One region of the Acidovorax sp. K2F genome, then DNA from elsewhere that is predicted to be linked to it. Evidence: predicted binding sites of a transcription regulator. Region 1 holds the regulator's gene; each other region holds the start of a gene.
What was found. The regulator sigma-54, encoded in region 1, starts transcription at its own class of promoters, with help from an activator protein. The targets are predictions, from matches to a motif close to TGGCANGNAANCTGCTTT.
Positions count from the first base shown of each region.

Region 1 (4,667 bases):
GCGGCTGGATGTGCGCCAGGACGCCGACGGCTACCAGTACGGCGTGGTCACGGCCGAGGCGGGCAAACGGGCGTTCTTCCGCCAAAAGCGCGACACCGTGGCGGGGGCGCCTGACGAGTTCATCGAAGGCGAAAGCGAAGTCATCGAATACGACGGCAAGGCCGACAACGTGCGCTTCATCACCCGCGCCGAACTCCGCCGGTACCGTGGGTCGGTATTGAACGACGAGATCACCGGCGCCGTGATCGTCTACAACAACCTCACCGATGTGTTCACCGTCGATGGCCAGAAGGCACCAACGTCCTCTGCCGCAGCGGGCGACACACCAGCGCCCGGTGGTCGTGTGCGCGCCGTGCTGGCGCCCAAAGACCCTCCGCCCGGCGCGGCAGCCCCGGCCCCAGCGCCTGACGCGCCCGCACCGGCGCTGCGCCCCAGCAACAGCCTTGGCGGCGGCGCCAAGTGAGCGGGCCTGCTGTGAGTACCGGTCCTGACTCCCAGGCGGGTAGCCGCCTGGAGGTACAGCATCTGGCCAAATCCTATGGCAGCCGCAAGGTCGTCAAGGATGTGTCGCTGGTGGTGCAAAAAGGCGAGGTTGTGGGGTTGCTCGGCCCCAACGGCGCGGGCAAGACCACATCCTTTTACATGATCGTGGGCCTGGTGCGCAGCGATGCAGGCGATATTCGCATCGACGGCCACTCGGTGGCCCACATGCCCATCCACCGCCGCTCTCGGCTGGGTCTGTCGTACCTGCCGCAAGAAGCCTCGATCTTCCGCAAGCTCACCGTCGAAGAAAACGTGCGTGCGGTGCTGGAACTGCAGCGCGCCGATGACGGCCAGCCGCTATCGCGCGACGCCATCGAAGAGCGCCTGACGGCACTGCTGCAAGAGCTGCGTGTGGACCACCTGCGTGCCTCGCCCGCGCTGGCGCTGTCCGGTGGCGAGCGCCGCCGCGTCGAGATCGCCCGCGCCCTGGCCACCCAGCCGCGTTTCATCCTGCTGGACGAGCCTTTTGCCGGCATCGACCCCATCGCAGTGATCGAGATCCAGCGCATCATCGGCTTCCTCAAGGCACGCGGTATTGGTGTGCTCATCACCGACCACAACGTGCGCGAGACGCTGGGCATCTGCGACCACGCCTTCATCATCAGCGACGGCCGCGTGCTGGCGCAGGGCACGCCGTCCGAGATCGTGGACAACGCAGAAGTACGCCGCGTGTACCTGGGCGAGCATTTCCGCATGTGATGAAGCCTGGACTGTCGCTGCGCGTCTCGCAGCACCTTGCATTGACCCCCCAGCTCCAGCAGTCCATCCGGCTGCTGCAGTTGTCCACGCTCGAACTCTCGCAGGAAGTCGAGCAGATGCTCGACGAAAACCCGTTCCTCGAACGCAATGCCGACGAAGCCCCGCGCGAGGAGTTTGGCCTGGAAGCCGCCGACACGCCCGCGCAGGCCGACGACTACAGCGCCGATGATGCTATGTTTTCAGGAGCTGTCAGCGCAAGCAGTACTAGCGCTGAGAGCCAAAACGAGGCTGAAATCCCCAGTGGAGGCGCCGACGAGCCCGACTGGAGCGGTGACGGCACCGTCGAGATGGCGCCCAACGACGCCGAGTGGGGTGGCGACGCCCCGGCGCGCACCCGCAACGATGCGGAAGGCGACGAGGCCGACGCCACCGAGCTGGCCCGTTCGCACGAATCGCTCACCGCCTTTTTGCACCGCCAGGCACTGTCGCTGAGGCTGTCTGAAGTGGACACTGCCGCGCTGCGTTTTCTCATTGAATCGCTGAACGACGACGGCTACCTCGAAGAGCCTCTGGAAGAACTCGCTACCAGCCTGGCCGGGCCCGACGACCTGGAACAGATCGAAGAACTGGTGCACCGCTTCACCGTGGCCCAACGTCTGCTGCAGAGCCTGGAGCCCGTGGGCGTGGGCGCGCGCAACCTGGCCGAATGCCTGACGCTGCAGCTCACCGCGCTGGCGGCCGACGAAGACAGCGACGCCGACCCCGAGACCGTGCAGACCGCGCTGCGCATCTGTCAGCAGCCGCTGGAGATGCTGGCCCGCCGCGACATCCGCCGCCTGACGCAGCTGTGCAGCGAAGGTGGCGTGGCCGGAGAAGAACGCACCCGATCTGCCATGGCACTCATCGCCCGCCTGGAGCCTCGCCCTGGCCGCCGTTTTGCCGACGTAGAGCGCAACATCATCATCCCCGACGTCATCGTGCGCAAAGCCGGCCGTGCCAACGGGCGGGACGGCCAGCACAACTTCATCGTGCAGCTCAACCCCGATGTGATGCCCCGTCTGCGCGTGCACGACATCTACGCCGGCGCGCTGCGTGGCCATAAGGGCGGCGAAGGCCACCAGGGCATGCAGCAGCGCCTGCAGGAGGCGCGCTGGTTCATCAAGAACATCCAGCAGCGTTTTGACACCATCCTGCGCGTCTCGCGCGCCATCGTCGAGCGGCAGAAGAACTTCTTCACCCACGGTGAATTGGCCATGCGCCCCCTGGTGCTGCGCGACATCGCCGACGAGCTGGGCCTGCATGAGTCCACCATCAGCCGCGTGACCACGGCCAAGTACATGGCCACGCCGATCGGCACCTACGAGCTGAAGTACTTCTTTGGCTCTGGCCTGGGCACCGAGACTGGTGGCAATGCGTCCAGCACGGCCGTGCGCGCACTGATCAAGCAGTTCGTGTCCGCCGAAAACCCGGCCAAGCCGCTGTCCGACAGCCAGATCGCCGAGATGCTCAAGGAGCAGGGCATCGAATGCGCACGCCGCACCGTGGCCAAGTACCGCGAGGCGCTCAAGATCGCGCCAGCGAATTTGCGCAAAGCGCTTTAGCGCTGCCGGCGTGGAGGCGCGCGAGTGTTCTCTGGCCGTCCAGGCGACGGTTCGGTGCTGGGCTATTTGCGCGCCATGAATACCGCGTCATATGCTTGTGGCGTGAATCCTGCGATCTTCTGGCCGTTGGTCAGCAAGACCGGTACGCCTCTGGCCCCCAGCTGACTGAACGCCGCCTTGCCAGAAGGCGTGTCGATATCCAGCTCCCGATAGGCGATGCCCTTGCTCGCCAGATAGGCCTTGGCCGCCTTGCAGTAGCCGCACCAGGTGGCCATGTACAGCACCACATCGCCCCGAGGAGCCGCAATCTGTGGAGTGTCCGGAGTGGCTGTTTTGGGGGCAGGGCCCGCCCCCGGTACCACGCTGACCGGCAGGTTTTCCAGCTTCATCGTTTTCTCTACGGCACCGGCCGTGGGAGGCTTGTCGCTGTAAACCACCCTGCCGTCCGTACCCACTGATTTGTACAGCGTCTGGGCGTTGGCTGCCAACGGCACCACGGCCAGCGCCAGGGTGGTCAACAGGGTCCGAACAAAAGGGCGCATGAAGGGGCTCCGGTAAAATCCACTGCCCGAGAGCATACGAGACAGTGGCGCCCGGCCCACAGGACTCGTGCGCAACACTCCCCTGCAGTGGCCTGGGCACCACGCTGTGGATGGGATGGCGTCCCCCTGTGCTTCCCATCTGGCGCCTGGAAGGGCAGACCCTGTCTTTCGCGCAATGCGCTATGTCCGTCGCTGGCACCTGCCTTCGCTTCCTGTTTTGCCCTCCCACTTCCCGCACCATGGCCCGCATCGTCTTCGACCTCCCACCGCACTTCGACTTTGCCACTGAACTGCAGATCTACATCAGCCACGTGAACCAGGGCGGGCATCTTGACAACGCGCAGTTGCTCAGCCTGGTGTCTGAAGCGCGCGTGCGCTTTTTCCAGTCGCTGGGATACCCCGAGGCCGATGTGGGCGGTCTGTCCATCGTGGTCGGCGACATCGTGGCGCAGTACAAGTCCGAAGGTTTCCATGGCGAGACCATGCGGGTGGAGATGGCGCCAGCGGATTTCAACCGCTATGGGTTTGACCTGGTCTTTTGCATGACCGAGAAGACCTCAGGCCGCGAGGTGGCGCGCGGCAAGATCGGCATCGTCTTCATCGGCAAGGCCGACCGCAAGGTGGCACTGATCCCCGAATCTATCCGCCAATTGCTGCTGGCCCGCGCAGGCACGCCGGATTCCCATGCATTGTCCGAGCGCGTATCCTCCCTATCGACATGAACCAACTCCAACTTTTTCTCCCCTGCGCCGCGGGCGTCGAGGGCTTTCTGGCCGACGAGGTGCATGGCATCACCGGCCTCACGGGGCAAGACCTGCTGGTGGGCCGGGGCGGCGTGCTGCTGCGCGCCTCATGGCGCCAGGCCATGCAGCTCAACCTGCACAGCCGCCTGGCCCAGCGCGTGCTGGTGCAGCTGGCGCACCGCCCCTACCGGTCTGAGAACGACCTCTACGCCATGGCCAGCGAGGTGGCCTGGGAGATCTGGTTCACCACGCGCCAGACCTTCAAGGTCGAGGTGACGGCCCAGCACAGCCCGCTGCAGAGCCTCAACTTTGCGGGCCTCAAGGTCAAAGATGCCGTGGCCGACCGCTTCCGCCACAAGAGCGGCGTGCGGCCCGACGTGAACACCCAGTGGCCCGATGTGCGCATTCACCTGCACCTGACCACCGACGAGGCCACGATCTACATCGACACCTCGGGCGAGCCGCTGTTCAAGCGCGGCTGGCGCGAGGATAAGGGCGACGCGCCGCTCAAGGAAACCCTGGCCGCCGCCATGATCGCC
Region 1 covers NZ_JAOBSQ010000056.1:42,266-46,932, reverse strand. The annotation lists gene lptA (lipopolysaccharide transport periplasmic protein LptA) at 1-463, shown strand, start outside; gene lptB (LPS export ABC transporter ATP-binding protein) at 460-1,242, shown strand; gene N4G42_RS22540 (RNA polymerase factor sigma-54) at 1,242-2,843, shown strand; gene N4G42_RS22535 (glutaredoxin family protein) at 2,906-3,385, opposite strand; gene N4G42_RS22530 (acyl-CoA thioesterase) at 3,625-4,107, shown strand; gene N4G42_RS22525 (class I SAM-dependent RNA methyltransferase) at 4,104-4,667, shown strand, end outside.

Region 2 (4,667 bases), on a different contig from region 1:
CACATACGTGCTGTCGTAGCTGTAGTGACCACCGTAGGCCGGAGGCTTCTTGAAGGCGGCGATGTACTTTTCAAGGAAGGGCTTGCCGGTGGTGAACTCCTTGGCTTCCAGCACTGGCGAGGTGGCGTACAGCCCCTGCACGATGCCTGCGCCCTTGGTCATGTCGGTGGTCTTGATGGTGTCGCCACCCAGCAGGCTGACCTTGGTGTGGTCTACCTTCTTGAGCGCTTCGAGCAGCGCCAGGGCCTGGAAGTCGTTGAGGGTAGAAACAATCACTTCCACGTTGGCGGCCTTGAGTTCACCGGCCAGCTCGTCGAAGGCCACGGTCTTGTCGTCGAACGACTTGCGCACCACGACTTCCTTTTTCTCGGCCTTGAGCTGTTCGGCCGCGCCATCGGCCAGGCCCTTGCCGTAGGGGGTGCCGTCGTCCAGCGCGGCGTAGCGGTTGGCGCCCAGCTGCGTGGCCGCAAAGGAGCCGATGGCGCGCGCCTGCAAGGTGTCGTTGGCCACCATACGGAACGTGGTGGGGAACCCGAGCTGCGTGAACTTGGGATTGGTGGAGATGGCGATCTGTGGAATGTCCTTGGCGGCGTAGATGGGGGCGGTCTCAATGCTCACGCCCGAGTTGAGGTGGCCCACCACGGCTACCACACCCGCATCCACCAGCTGCTGGGCGACCGCCTTGCCGGTGGTGGCGTCGGCCTTGTCATCCACGGACACGACCTCCAAGGTCACGCGCTTGCCGTCCACGGTGTAGCCGGACTTGTTGAGTTCCTCAACCGCCAGCTTCACGCCATTGAGCAGATCCTGCCCCAAGGCACCCAGCGGGCCGCTCAAAGGCTGTGCAACACCAATTTTGATGGTGTCCGGCACCTTGCCGCATCCGGTCAGGAGTGCAGCAGTCGCCACTGCGGTCAAGGCCAGGCTGGCCGAGAAGCGGCGCCGGTTCATGTGCTTGTTCATGCAAAAAACTCCATTTCAGTGTGTCTGTGTGACCAGATGTATATGCGACGCCCTGCTGGGTGAGCTACCGGGTATGCCCTCCCACGGTGTCAGTATTAGCAACTTTCAGGCCCCACAACGGGGGCCAGGGCACCCAGGCCTGGCGGGCCTGGGGCCGGTATGGGCCTTGCGTGAAAGCCCATCGCAACGGCGCTCTGGGGCCGTGCACCACCCCGGCGCACCAATTTGTGGCGTAAAAATTGCTTATGCTTACGGGTATGAATGAGGCTTTGCGCATCGTGGTGGTTGCCCCGGATCTGGCAGTCGCCGACCCTGACGACGAACACGCCGTGGAGCAGGCGGAGCGATCGCGGGCGCTGCGCATCGGGCTGCTGGAGAACAACTTCAACCTGGTGGCCACGCTGCCCGCCGACGTGTTTCTGAGCGAGCGCATTGCCCAGCTGCAGCCCGACCTGATCATCGTGGACGCCGAGAGCGAGGCCCGCGACGCGCTAGAGCATGTGGTGATGGCCACACGCGACGAACGCCGCCCCATCGTGATGTTCACCAACGATGAAGACACCTCGCACGTGAAGGACGCGGTGGCGGCCGGTGTGTCTGCCTACATCGTGGCGGGCCTGGCACCGCAGCGCATCCGCCCCATTCTGGACGTGGCCATGGCCCGCTTCCAGCACGAACAGGCTTTGCGCGCCGAGCTGGCCGACGCCAAGACCGAGCTCAAAGACCGCAAGACCATCGACCGCGCCAAGGGCCTGTTGATGCAGCGCCAGGGCCTGACCGAACAGGCCGCCTACGAAAAGCTGCGCAAGACCGCCATGGACAAGGGCCTGAAGCTCGTGGACGTGGCTCAGCGCATGCTGGACGTGATGGATCTGCTGGGGTAAAACCAGAGAACAACCCCCTGAGCGGCTGCGCCGCTTCCCCCTTCTCTCGAATGATTGCGTCATTCGGGAAGGGGGACGATGCCCTCGCTGCGGTGCGGCCCTTGCTTGGCATCCCTCGCCTGGGCCGCGCCCAATTCCAAGGCCCCTCCCAAATGGTGCGCCGCACAAAGGCAGTGCGAACACACTGATCACCACAAGAACATCCCTGCTGCAAGCCCCGCAGGCGTGTAGCGCTTATTGATCAAGCGCAGACAGCTATCTATTCCATAGCAACCAACGCTCCAACATGGCGCAGCGCACGCTGGCACGCGCTTTGCATTGCACAGTGCAAGACCAATGCAGGTCTGACCACTGACAGCACTGACCCAACGGCGGGCCGGTGCTGGCAAGGAGCCCCGGACCCGTTCCAGGCTCCACCCAGGACAAAGGCGTCCCCACCCGCTCCCGGCGTTGCTTTGATGCAGCCGGGCGCGGTGTGAGGACGCCTTTTTTGTTTTTCACGCCACCAGGGATGCCCTATGACCGATCTGTTGAAAACCAGCCTCAACCGCCGCACCGTGCTGCAGGCCGCCACCGTGGGCGCTGTGGGTGTGAGCCCCGCGCTGCGCGCACTCGTCCACGCAGCGGGCTCCGACGCCCCCGAGAAGAAGGAGGTCAAGATCGGCTTCATCCCGCTGACCGACTGCGCCAGCGTGGTCATGGCTTCGGTGCTGGGCTTTGACAAGAAATATGGCGTGACCATCGTCCCCAACAAGGAAGCCAGTTGGGCCGGCGTGCGTGACAAGCTGGTGAACGGCGAACTGGACTTTGCCCATGTGCTCTACGGCCTGGTCTATGGCGTGCACCTGGGCACCGCTGGCCCCAAGAAGGACATGGCCGTGCTCATGAACCTGAACAACAACGGTCAGGCCATCACCCTCTCCAAGGCCCTGGCCGACAAGGGTGCGGTGGATGGTCCGTCCCTGGCCAAGCTCATGGCCAGCGAGAAGCGGGAATACACATTTGCGGGCACCTTCCCCACAGGCACCCACGCGATGTGGATGCACTACTGGCTGGCAGCGGCGGGCATCAACCCGCTGTCGGGTGCCAAGCTCATCACCGTGCCCCCGCCGCAGATGGTGGCCAACATGCGCGTGGGCAACATGGACGGCTTTTGTGTGGGCGAGCCCTGGAACCACCGCGCCATCATGGATGGCATCGGCATCACGGCCAACACCACGCAGGACATCTGGAAGGACCACCCCGAGAAGGTGCTGGGCACCACGGCCGAGTTCGTCAAGAAGTACCCCAACACCACGCGCGCCGTGATGATGGCCGTGCTCGAAGCCAGCCAGTGGATCGACGCCAGCCTGTCCAACAAGATGAAGATGGCCGAGACCGTGGCCGGCAAGGCGTATGTGAACACAGGCGTGGATGCCATCAACCAGCGCATTCTGGGCCGCTACCAGAACGGTCTGGGCAAGACCTGGGACGACCCCAACCACATGAAGTTCTTCAACGACGGCGCGGTGAACTTCCCCTACCTGTCGGACGGCATGTGGTTCCTGACCCAGCACAAGCGCTGGGGCCTGCTCAAGAGCCACCCCGACTACCTGGCCGTGGCCAAGGAAGTGAACCAGGTGGACCTGTACAAGTCGGTCGCCAGCGCCATGAAGATCAGCGTGCCCAAGGATGTGCTGCGCACCAGCAAGTTCATCGACGGCGTGGTGTGGGATGGCAAGGACCCCGCCAAGTACGCCGACGGCTTCAAGATCAAGGCCTGACGGCAACCCTGCCCCAGCGCCCTCCCGGCCACCCCGCAAGCAAGCCCTGCACAGGAGAACACCATGGTCAGTGCCGTCTTTCATTCCCCGTTGGATGCAGCCCCCGTGGCCGCACAGAATGCTATGAATACTGTAGCTGCAAGCGCAACATCCACTAGCGCAAGAAGCCAAAAGGCTGCGATATCTGCCCCCAAGGCACCTGCAACGCCCTCCAGCGTGGCCACTGGCCGCGACTGGTCCGCGCTCTCGCGCAGCTTCTGGCTGGCCGTGCTGCCGCCGCTGTGTGGCCTGGGCCTGCTCATCGGCCTGTGGGCGGTGGTCTCCACCACCACGGGCGGAAGCATCCCCAGCCCCAAGGACACCTGGCTGCAGGCGCTGGAAGTGTTCAGCAACCCCTTCTACCGCAACGGCCCCAACGACCAGGGCGTGGGCTGGAACGTGCTGATGAGCCTGCAGCGCGTGGCCATCGGCTTCGGCATGGCGGCGCTGGTGGGCATTCCGGCGGGGTTTGTGATCGGACGCTTCAACTTCCTGTCGCGCATGTTCAATCCGCTCATCAGCCTGCTGCGCCCCGTGTCGCCCCTGGCATGGCTGCCGATCGGTCTGCTGGTCTTCAAGGGCGCCAACCCGGCGGCCATCTGGACCATCTTCATCTGCTCCATCTGGCCCATGATCATCAACACCGCCGTGGGTGTGCAGCGCGTACCGCAGGACTACATGAACGTGGCCCGCGTGCTCAACCTGAGCGAGTGGAAGATCGCCACCAAGATCCTGTTCCCCGCCGTGCTGCCCTACATGCTGACCGGCGTGCGCCTGGCCGTGGGCACCGCGTGGCTGGTGATCGTGGCGGCCGAGATGCTGACCGGCGGCGTGGGCATCGGCTTTTGGGTGTGGGACGAGTGGAACAACCTCAACGTCAAGAACATCATCATCGCGATCTTCGTGATCGGCATCGTCGGGCTGCTGCTGGAGTTTGCACTCATCAAGCTGGCCACCGCATTTACGTTTGAAGAGGTGAAAGCATGAACACGACAGCTCCATCCACCCACCCTTCCAT
Region 2 covers NZ_JAOBSQ010000048.1:26,568-31,234, forward strand. The annotation lists gene N4G42_RS17690 (branched-chain amino acid ABC transporter substrate-binding protein) at 1-963, opposite strand, end outside; gene N4G42_RS17695 (ANTAR domain-containing response regulator) at 1,221-1,847, shown strand; gene N4G42_RS17700 (CmpA/NrtA family ABC transporter substrate-binding protein) at 2,366-3,610, shown strand; gene ntrB (nitrate ABC transporter permease) at 3,674-4,636, shown strand; gene N4G42_RS17710 (ABC transporter ATP-binding protein) at 4,633-4,667, shown strand, end outside.
Region 2: N4G42_RS17700 (CmpA/NrtA family ABC transporter substrate-binding protein) is a predicted target of sigma-54. The motif match lies at 2,150-2,167, and genes of this name have one in related genera.

Region 3 (4,667 bases), on a different contig from region 1:
GCATGCGCTGGCGACCTGCCTTGTTGATGGCGTCGTTCAGGTCAGTGACCTGGGCCTGGGCGGTGCCCAGCGACATGATGCCCAGGGTGCTCCAGGCCGTCGTGTAGCCGGCGGCGGTCAGCAAGGTGCGGCGTTGCATGGTGTGCGGCTCCGGGCGCTTCAGGCGGCGGTCAGCGGGGCAAACTGGCGCGTGTCCACCGCTGCCTTGTCGAACTCGAACCAGGGGTCAGGCTCGCCGTCCAGCGCAAACTGCAGCTGCTCCCACAGCGCCTTGCGGCCTTCGTGGTCTTCCAGAATGCGCTTTTTCACATAGTCCAGGCCCACGCGGCTCACGTAGTGCACGGTGCGCTCCAGGTACCAGCCTTCCTGGCGGTACAGCTCGCAGAACGCGCCGGTGTACTCCAGCACTTCCTCGGCCGTTTTCAGCTTGGTGAAGAAGTGCGCCACCTCGGTCTTGATGCCGCCGTTGCCGGCCACGTACATCTCCCAGCCGCTGTCCACGCCGATGATGCCCACGTCCTTGATGCCGGCTTCTGCGCAGTTGCGCGGGCAGCCCGACACGGCGAACTTGACCTTGTGCGGTGCGTACATGCGCCACATGGCGCGCTCCAGGTCCTTGCCCATCTGGGTGCTGTCCTGGGTGCCCATGCGGCACCACTCGCTGCCCACGCAGGTCTTCACGGTGCGCAGTGCCTTGGCATAGGCATGGCCGCTGGGCATGCCGATGTCCTTCCACACGTTAACCAGGTCTTCCTTCTTCACGCCCAGCAAATCGATGCGCTGGCCCCCTGTGACCTTGATGGTGGGGATGTTGTACTTGTCGGCCGCATCGGCAATGCGGCGCAGCTCGTCGGCCGTGGTTTCGCCGCCCCACATGCGGGGGATGACGCTGTAGGTGCCGTCTTTCTGGATGTTGGCGTGGCTGCGCTCGTTGATGGCGCGGCTTTGCGGGTCGTCCTTCGCGTCCTTGGGCCAGGTGCTGATGAGGTAGTAGTTGACGGCGGGGCGGCAGGATGCACAGCCGTTGGGCGTCTTCCACTCCATGAACTTGAACACATCGCCAATGCTCAGCAGCTTGTTGGCGCGGATCGCGTCGCGCACCGCCTGGTGGCCGTGGTCGGTGCAGCCGCACATGGCCTTGGTCTTGGGCGTGGCGCTGTAGTCGCCACCGGCAGTGAACATGATGATCTGCTCGACTAGGCCCGTGCACGATCCGCACGATGCGCTGGCCTTGGTGTGCTTGCGCACTTCATCCAGCGTGAACAGGCCCTTGTCCTTGATGGCCTTGCAGATGGCGCCCTTGGTCACGCCGTTGCAGCCGCAGACCTCGTCGCTGTCCTGCATGGCGGCGGCCTTGCTCTGGCCCTGGTGGCCGGTGTCGCCCAGGTGCGATTCGCCAAACATCAGCTTGTCGCGAATGTCGGTCACGCTGCGGCCATCGCGCAGCAGCTTGAAGTACCAGCTGCCGTCCACCGTATCGCCATAGAGGCAGGCGCCCACCAGCTTGTCGTCCTTGATGACCAGCTTTTTGTACACGCCGCCAAAGGGGTCGCTCATCACGATCTCTTCGGTGTTGTCGCCACCCTGGAAGTCGCCCGCGCTGAACAGGTCGATGCCCGTGACCTTGAGCTTGGTGGAGGTGAGCGAGCCCTGGTAGCGGCCGATGCCGAACTCGGCCAGGTGGTTGGCCAGCACTTTGCCCTGCTCGAACAGCGGGGCCACCAGGCCATAGGCAATGCCCCGGTGTGCCGCGCATTCGCCCACGGCATAGATGCGGGCGTCGGTGGTGGTCTGCAGCGTGTCGCTCACGACAATGCCGCGGTTCACGTGCAGGCGCATCTTTTCGGCGAGCTGCGTGTTGGGGCGGATGCCCACGGCCATTACCACCAGGTCGGCAGGCACTTCGGTGCCGTCCTTGAACTTGACGCTGGCCACCCGGCCTTCGGTATTGCCCACCAGCTCCTGGGTCTGCGCACCCATCAAAAAGCGCATGCCACGGTCTTCCAGCGACTTCTGCAGCATCTTGCCCGCCACGTCATCGAGCTGGCGCTCCATCAGCGAGGGCATCACGTGCACCACGCTCACGGTCATGCCTCGCTTCATGAGGCCATTGGCGGCTTCCAGGCCCAGCAGGCCGCCGCCGATGACCACCGCGTGCTTGTACGTGGCGGCTGCGTCGATCATGGCCTGTGTGTCGGCGATGTCGCGGTAGGCCAGCACGCCTTTCAGGTCCTTGCCGGGCACGGGCAGGATGAAGGGGTTGGAGCCCGTGGCCATGATGAGGCGGTCGTACTCGGCGGTGATCACATCGCCGTCCTTGCTGCTTGCACTCACCACACGGCGCACGCGGTCCACATCGGTCACGGTGAAACCAGTGTGCAGCGTGATGTGGTTGTCGGCGTACCACTGCCAGTCGTTGAGGATGATCTCGTCGATGGTCTGCTCGCCAGCCAGCACCGGCGACAGCAGAATGCGGTTGTAGTTGGGGTGCGGCTCGGCCCCGAAGACCGTGATGTCATACAGATCGGGGGCAATCTTGAGCAGCTCTTCCAGCGTGCGCACACCGGCCATGCCGTTCCCCACCATCACCAGTTTGAGCTTTTTCATCGTGACTCCGTCGGTTCCATCGCCTGGGCGATGCAAAAAACAAAAAAGGCGTCCACACGATGCAGCTCCGACATTCCATCGAAACCGCATGTGGGGACGCCTTCGTCCATACAACCCCTTGGTGCGCCGTTGCACCGCTGAATTGCGTGGCCCAGCTGGGCCGTTGCTTCGGGTAAGCAATGCCCGTGCCAGAGTTTGTGCACTGATGTGGGGTGATCCGGTGTTGTCCGCCCTGCAGAGGGCGGAGTTTCGGGTGTTGACGGGTGGCTCGGCTGCGCGGTGCGGTGCGTGTATGCACCACCTTGGGCATGGAACCTGCATGGAGGTGGTGCATGAGTTTTGAACTGGACATCGGCCACACCTCGCAGGCCGGGCGCAACGAAGTCAATGAAGACTTTGCCGCCCTGGTGCAGGGGCAGGGGCGCGACCGCGAACGCGGCGCCATCGCTGCCATTGCCGATGGTGTAAGCACCGGAGGCAAGGGCCGCGAAGCCGCACAGACCACGGTGAACACGCTGGTGAACGACTACTTCGCCACACCCGACACCTGGGACACCACCGTGGCGCTGGACCGCATCCTGAGCGCGCACAACGGCTGGCTTGCGTCGATGAACCGGCGCCGCCAGCCCGCCGTGGGCCTGACCACGCTCACCGCTGTGGTGCTGCGCGGCCAGTCGTACACGCTGGCCCATGTGGGCGATACGCGCGCCTATCTGCTGCGGGGCGGCCGGCTGCAACTGCTGACGACCGACCATGTGATGGCGCAGCGTGACCTAGCGCACCAGCTCACCCGCGCCATGGGCCTGGACGACCATGTGGTGGTGGATTACAGCCAGGGCGAACTGCACAGCGGCGACCTGCTGGTGCTGCTGTCCGATGGCGTGCACGGCAGCCTGCCCGAGCGTGAACTGCGCCAGTTGCTGCTGCAGCCGCAGGATGCCAACATCGCCAGTGCCGCCAGCGCCCAGGCGCTGAGCGAGGAGATCACGCGCGCAGCCTTGCGCCGGGGCAGCACCGACAACGTGACCGCGCTGGTGGTGCGGGTGCAGGGGGCGCTGGAAGCCACCTTGCAGGATGAGTCCCGCCGGGCGCAGCACTTGCCAGTGTTACCGTTGCTCAAGGTGGGCGAGCCGGTGGATGGCCTGGTGGTGACCGCGCTGGTGGCCGACAGCGGCGTGCACCGCATCTACCAGGCGCGCGACCCGGCCACGCAGCGGCTGTACGCGCTCAAGACACTGGTGCCCGCCCGCGGGCACGATGCGCAGGAGCGCGCCACTTTGGCGCATGAGGCCTGGGTGGCCCGGCGCATGCAGTCCGGCCATGCGGCGGTGCACCTTGCGCGCCTGAACACCTGGCCGCCAGAGCAGGGCGGTGCAAGCCCTGGCGCCAGTGCGTTTTATCTGCTCTATGACTGGCATGCCGGCCAGACCCTGGGCCAGCGCCTGCGCGGCCGCCAGCACCTGGGCGTGCCGCAGGCCGTGTCGGTGGTGATGCAGGCGGCGCAGGTGCTGGGCTGGCTGCATCGGCAAGGGGTGGTGCACCGCGACATCAAGCCCGACAACCTGCACCTGGGCGACGACGGTGTGCTGCGGGTGCTGGACCTGGGCGTGGCCCTGTCGGGCCGCGAGCCCGAGGCCACGCGCCGCCTGCACGCAGGTACCCCCAGCTACATGAACCCCGAGCAGTGGCCGGGCTATGAAAAGAACGGAGACCCGGCCGGCCAGTTGCCCGATGCGGGCAGCGATCTGTTTGCCCTGGGCGTCACGCTGTACCAGCTGCTGAGCCATGGGCGCCTGCCCTATGGCGAGGTGGTGCAGTACCAGCTGGGCCGCTACCACCGCGACCCCCTGGCCCCCAGCCGCCACAACCCCAGCGTCCCCATCTGGCTCGACCAGATCGCCTTGAAGGCCGTGGCCCGCCAGCGCACACAACGCTTTGAAACCGCCGAGGAACTGCTGCTGGCCCTGGAGCGGGGGGCTTCGCGCCCCTTGTCCGCCCCTGGCCCGCAGCCGCTGATGCAGCGCGATGCCACGGCACTGTGGAAGATCGCGCTGGCGGTG
Region 3 covers NZ_JAOBSQ010000048.1:42,369-47,035, reverse strand. The annotation lists gene N4G42_RS17780 (type IV pili methyl-accepting chemotaxis transducer N-terminal domain-containing protein) at 1-139, opposite strand, end outside; gene nirB (nitrite reductase large subunit NirB) at 160-2,607, opposite strand; gene N4G42_RS17770 (bifunctional protein-serine/threonine kinase/phosphatase) at 2,940-4,667, shown strand, end outside.
Region 3: nirB (nitrite reductase large subunit NirB) is a predicted target of sigma-54. The motif match lies at 2,781-2,798, and genes of this name have one in related genera.

Region 4 (4,667 bases), on a different contig from region 1:
TGGTTCACGATCTGGAAAAAGCCGACATCGACGGCGGCGTCCCATAGCTGGTCGGCAATCTCGGTCTTGCGCTGAGCAAAGTGGCTGAGGTCGATGCGGCGGATCTCGCGGCTCGCGGTTTCCGAGCCCATCGCGCCCATGCGCGTTTCTTTTTGCAGCTCGGCGAGGTCGTAGGTGGCAGTGGTGGTCATGCAGTTCTCCTGAAGACAAGTGGAAGGAAGAAAGGCCCTCCCGCTGGGTGCTTCAAGAGTGGGTGGCACCGCATGCGGCGGCCGTCCTTTCAACCCTTGAAGCCACGGTGTGCCAACGCACACCGCCGCGCGCACAGCGGGCTTCAAGAGCAATTTCCGACTGGCATCTCCCCGCGCAGGATGGCACAGGGGGCAATGCAGTGAACGCTTCTACTCTTGCCAACAGCGATGCAAGAAGAATGCCCACGGCGCCATGCATGTGTGCCCACGCAGGTTGAGAGCGCTTGTGCACGCGCATCAAAAGCCATGCATACATGTCACTGATTGTGATTGGCATGCCAAATGCATAGCACCCTGCACCACAACGGCGGGCGTGCAGACAGTCCGGCGTTGCACAACGACAGCCACCCACCCACCATCGACGGAGACACCTACACCATGCACGCGCTCATGTCTGCACCCCCAGCCAGCTTTGACGACCCCACCCCCATCAACGACACGGACGGCACCTACCTGCGCCAGGCCATCGCGTGGTCGTGCACGGCCCGCGCGCGCGGCAACCGCCCGTTTGGTGCGGTGGTCATCAGTGCCGAAGGGCGCCTGCTCGCCGAGGCCTACTGCAACACCACCGAGACCGGCGACTGCACCGGCCACGCCGAGACCAATGCCGTGCGCCAACTGAGCCCGCGCGTGGGCCGCGATGCCTTGGCCAAGGCCACGCTGTATTCATCAGCCGAGCCCTGCGTGATGTGCGCGGGCGCCATCTTCTGGTCAGGCATTGGGCGTGTGGTGTTTGGCATTGATGCCGAGCGCCTGCGCGTGTTCCGGGGCGAGCGGGCCGAACAGCGCGACGCCGAGCTGTCGTGCCGTGACGTGTTCGCCGCCTCGCCCCACGCCATCGAGTGCATCGGCCCGGCGCTGGTCGAAGAAGCCAGCGCGCCCCATATCGGGTTCTGGAAAGTCTGATCCACTCCCGCGCGGGCAGAATCTGCAGCGCACACTCTGCACTCCCCATGCCTCGCACCAAAGCCATGACCGAATCCGAAGCCGAAGCCGCCTCCGGCGCGCTGCTCAGCCGCGCCAAACAAGGCCGCGAACGCATCCTGGGCGCTATCCGCGACGCGGCCATTGCCGAGTTCAGTCGCCATGGTTTCAAGGGGGCATCCACCAAAGCCATTGCCGAGCGCGCGGGCCTGACCAAGCCCCAGCTGCACTACTACATCAGCAGCAAGGAAGAGCTGTATGAAGAGCTGCTGTACTCGGTGCTCAACGGCTGGTCGGGCGCCTTCATTTTTGACAGCAACAGCGACGATCCCAAGAAGGTGTTGAGCAGCTACGTGCGCAAGAAGCTCGACTACGCGCTGGACAACCCGGGCCTGTCGCGCATCTTCACCACCGAGGTGCTGGGCGGTGGGCGCAACCTGGGCAAATACTGGCCCGTAGCCGTCAAGTCCACCCAGCAGAAGGTGGACCTCATCAACCGCTGGATTGACGAAGGGCGCATGCGCAAGGTGGACGCCAAGGTTTTGCTGATGCAGATCTGGGGCATGACGCAGCACTACGCCGACTACGGCGTGCAGGTGCACATCATGCTGGGCCTGGCGCCCGACGAGCCCATCGACCGCGAGCCCATCGTGCGCGAACTCACCAGCTTTGTGCTGCTGGGCTGCGGCATCGCACCAGACTAAGGCCCCCGCCCCATTCTGGGCATACCTCGGGTGCCCGAGGGGCGAATCCCGGGCAATTTGCACCAGCACGCGGCGTCAAAAGCCCCTTTCAGGCCGCGTTGATCCACCACAAAGACGTTTGACCGCTTTTTGTGGCTGGCACAGCCTTTGCAATAGTTTGACCAATCGATCAAATCACATGGTCAAACAATGCAGACAGCCCCTGACACCGCCGACGCCGCCCGCACAGAACACACGTTCGAGCTGATCCTGCAGCGCAGCCAGATGCGCTTGCCCGTCGCCCCCGGCGAGAGCATGGCCGATGTGCTGCAGCTCGCTGGCGTACCGCTGGAAACCCTGTGCGAGCAGGGCGTGTGCGGCACCTGCGTCACCCGCTGGCTGGACGGCGAGCCCGACCACCGCGACAGCTGCCTGAGCGCTGCAGAGCAAGCCACCCACGTCGCCGTGTGCTGCGCGCGCAGCCACAGCCCCACGCTCACGCTGGACCTGTAGGCCCATCCCCCACAACCCGAAGGACCCCCGCCATGCGCATCCTCGTGATCTATTGCCACCCGGTAGAGACCAGCTACAACGCAGCCCTGCACACCGAGGTGGTGCAGCAGCTGCGCGGCGCGGGCCATGAGGTGGACGACTGCGACCTGTACGCCGAGGGCTTCAACCCCGTGATGACACGCGAAGAGCGCCTGGGCTACCACGAGGTGCCCAGCAACCAGTTGCCCGTGCAGGGCTATGTGGACCGCCTGCTCTGGGCCGAAGCCGTGGTGTTCTGCTTTCCCACCTGGTGCTTTGGCATGCCAGCGATGCTCAAGGGATTTTTCGACCGCGTGCTCATGCCCGGCGTGGCCTTTGACATCAGCGACCCGCACAACGTCAAGCCGTCGCTCACGCACATCAAGCGCATCTCCGCCGTGGTCACCTATGGCCGCCCCCGCTGGACGGCCCTGTTCATGGGCGACCCGCCGCGCAAGTCCATCACCCGCTACATGCGCCTGCTCACGGGCGGAAAAGCGCGGGTGGACTACCACGCCTATTACCACATGAACGTGGCCACACCGCCCCGGCTGGCGGCCTTCAAGGCCCGCGTGGGCCAGGCGATGGCGCGCTTTGCATAAGACCACGTTCTAAGGGCCACGGCATGCACGCATCCAACACCCCCGACCACATCCTGCGCGCCCGGTTGCCGCGCTGGCTGCTGCCCTCCGCGTGGCCGCAGCAGGGCCACCAGCCCGCACTGGCCGATCTGCGCCTGGCCCAGGGCCGCATCGTGCAAGTGCTGCCCCACGGCACCCAGCCTGCGCTACACGGCGCTGTGTGGGACGTGGCAGGCGCGCTGGTGCTGCCCGGCCTGGTCGATGCGCACACCCACCTGGACAAGGCCTTCACCCTGCCGCGCATGGGAGAGGTCAAACCCGGCCTGCTGGGCGCCATCGAGGCCATGATGTTGGATCGCCAAAGCTGGACCGAAGCCGACATCCACGCCCGCGCCAGCCGCGCGCTGCAATGGGCCTACGACGCAGGCACCGTGCACCTGCGCACCCACTGCGACTGGTGGGAGCCCGACGCGCAGCCACTGGCCTGGAACGTGTTGCGCGCACTGGCCCACGACTGGGCCGACCGCATCACGCTGGAGCGCGTGAGCCTGATCCCCTTACACCTGTATACGGACCGCAGCGCCGCCCTGCGGCTGGCCGCCACCGTGGCCACCAGCGGCCCCGGCGCATTGCTGGGCGGCTTTGTGCATTCCACCAACTGGGACCCACAGGCGCTGCGCCACCTGTTGGAAGCCGCACAGCACCACGGCCTGAACGTGGACCTGCATGTGGACGAAGAACTGCACCCCGGCGCCCAGGGCTTGGCGACCACGGCCGCACTGCTCAAGGAGCTGGGTTTCGAAGGCCATGTGGTCTGCGGCCACACCTGCGCCCTGGCCGCACAGGACGAGGCCACGGCCCTCGCCACGCTCGACGCGGTGGCACAAAGCCCGATCACGCTGGTCACGCTGCCCATCACCAACCTGCTGCTGCAGGACGCCACCACCGGCCGCACACCGCGCCAGCGTGGCCTGACGCTGGTGAAGGAGGCCCGTGCACGCGGCATCCCGGTGCTGGTCGCCAGCGACAACGTGCAAGACCCGTTCTGCCCCGTGGGCAGCTTTGACCCGCTGGAAGCCCTGGCCACGGGTGTGCTGGCTGCGCAGCTGGATGCACCTTTCGACCAATGGAGCGAATCGCTGTGCCGCGCCGACTGGCTGTGCACCGGCCGCACTGGCACCACAGCGCTGCCGCTACAGCCTGGCACGGTGGCTGACCTGCTGGTCTTCACGCAGGCTGACCACTGGGGCTTTCCATCGCGCGCACAAAGCCGTGTGGTGCTGCGCCAGGGCCGCGTCGCCAGCGGCCATGCACCGGCTGCCTGGCATGTGCCAACCACCCAATCCGCAAGGAGCCTCGCATGAGCCCCACATCTGCGCCAGGTATCGCCCAGCCCCTGGCCCGCTACGCCGCGTGGCGCCGCGCAGGCGACTTCATCTACCTGAGCGGGATCATTGCCGTGGACCCTGCCGCCAGCCGCATCGTGCGTGGCTACGACGACATCCCGCATGAGGCCGCCACGCTGATTGGCCGCACCGGCGAGTTCAGCAGCGACATCAAGGAGGGCCCCATCCTCGCGCAGAGCTGGTATGTGCTCGACCGCATCCGCCAGACCATCGAGGCCGCCGGCGGCCAGATGTCCGACGTGTTCAAGTTGGTGCAGTACTTCAAGAACCTGGACCACTTCCCACAGTACA
Region 4 covers NZ_JAOBSQ010000013.1:111,267-115,933, reverse strand. The annotation lists gene N4G42_RS05920 (isopenicillin N synthase family dioxygenase) at 1-191, opposite strand, end outside; gene N4G42_RS05915 (nucleoside deaminase) at 642-1,157, shown strand; gene N4G42_RS05910 (TetR/AcrR family transcriptional regulator) at 1,223-1,879, shown strand; gene N4G42_RS05905 (2Fe-2S iron-sulfur cluster binding domain-containing protein) at 2,069-2,371, shown strand; gene N4G42_RS05900 (NAD(P)H-dependent oxidoreductase) at 2,404-2,991, shown strand; gene N4G42_RS05895 (amidohydrolase family protein) at 3,015-4,334, shown strand; gene N4G42_RS05890 (RidA family protein) at 4,331-4,667, shown strand, end outside.
Region 4: N4G42_RS05905 (2Fe-2S iron-sulfur cluster binding domain-containing protein) is a predicted target of sigma-54. The motif match lies at 2,016-2,033, and genes of this name have one in related genera.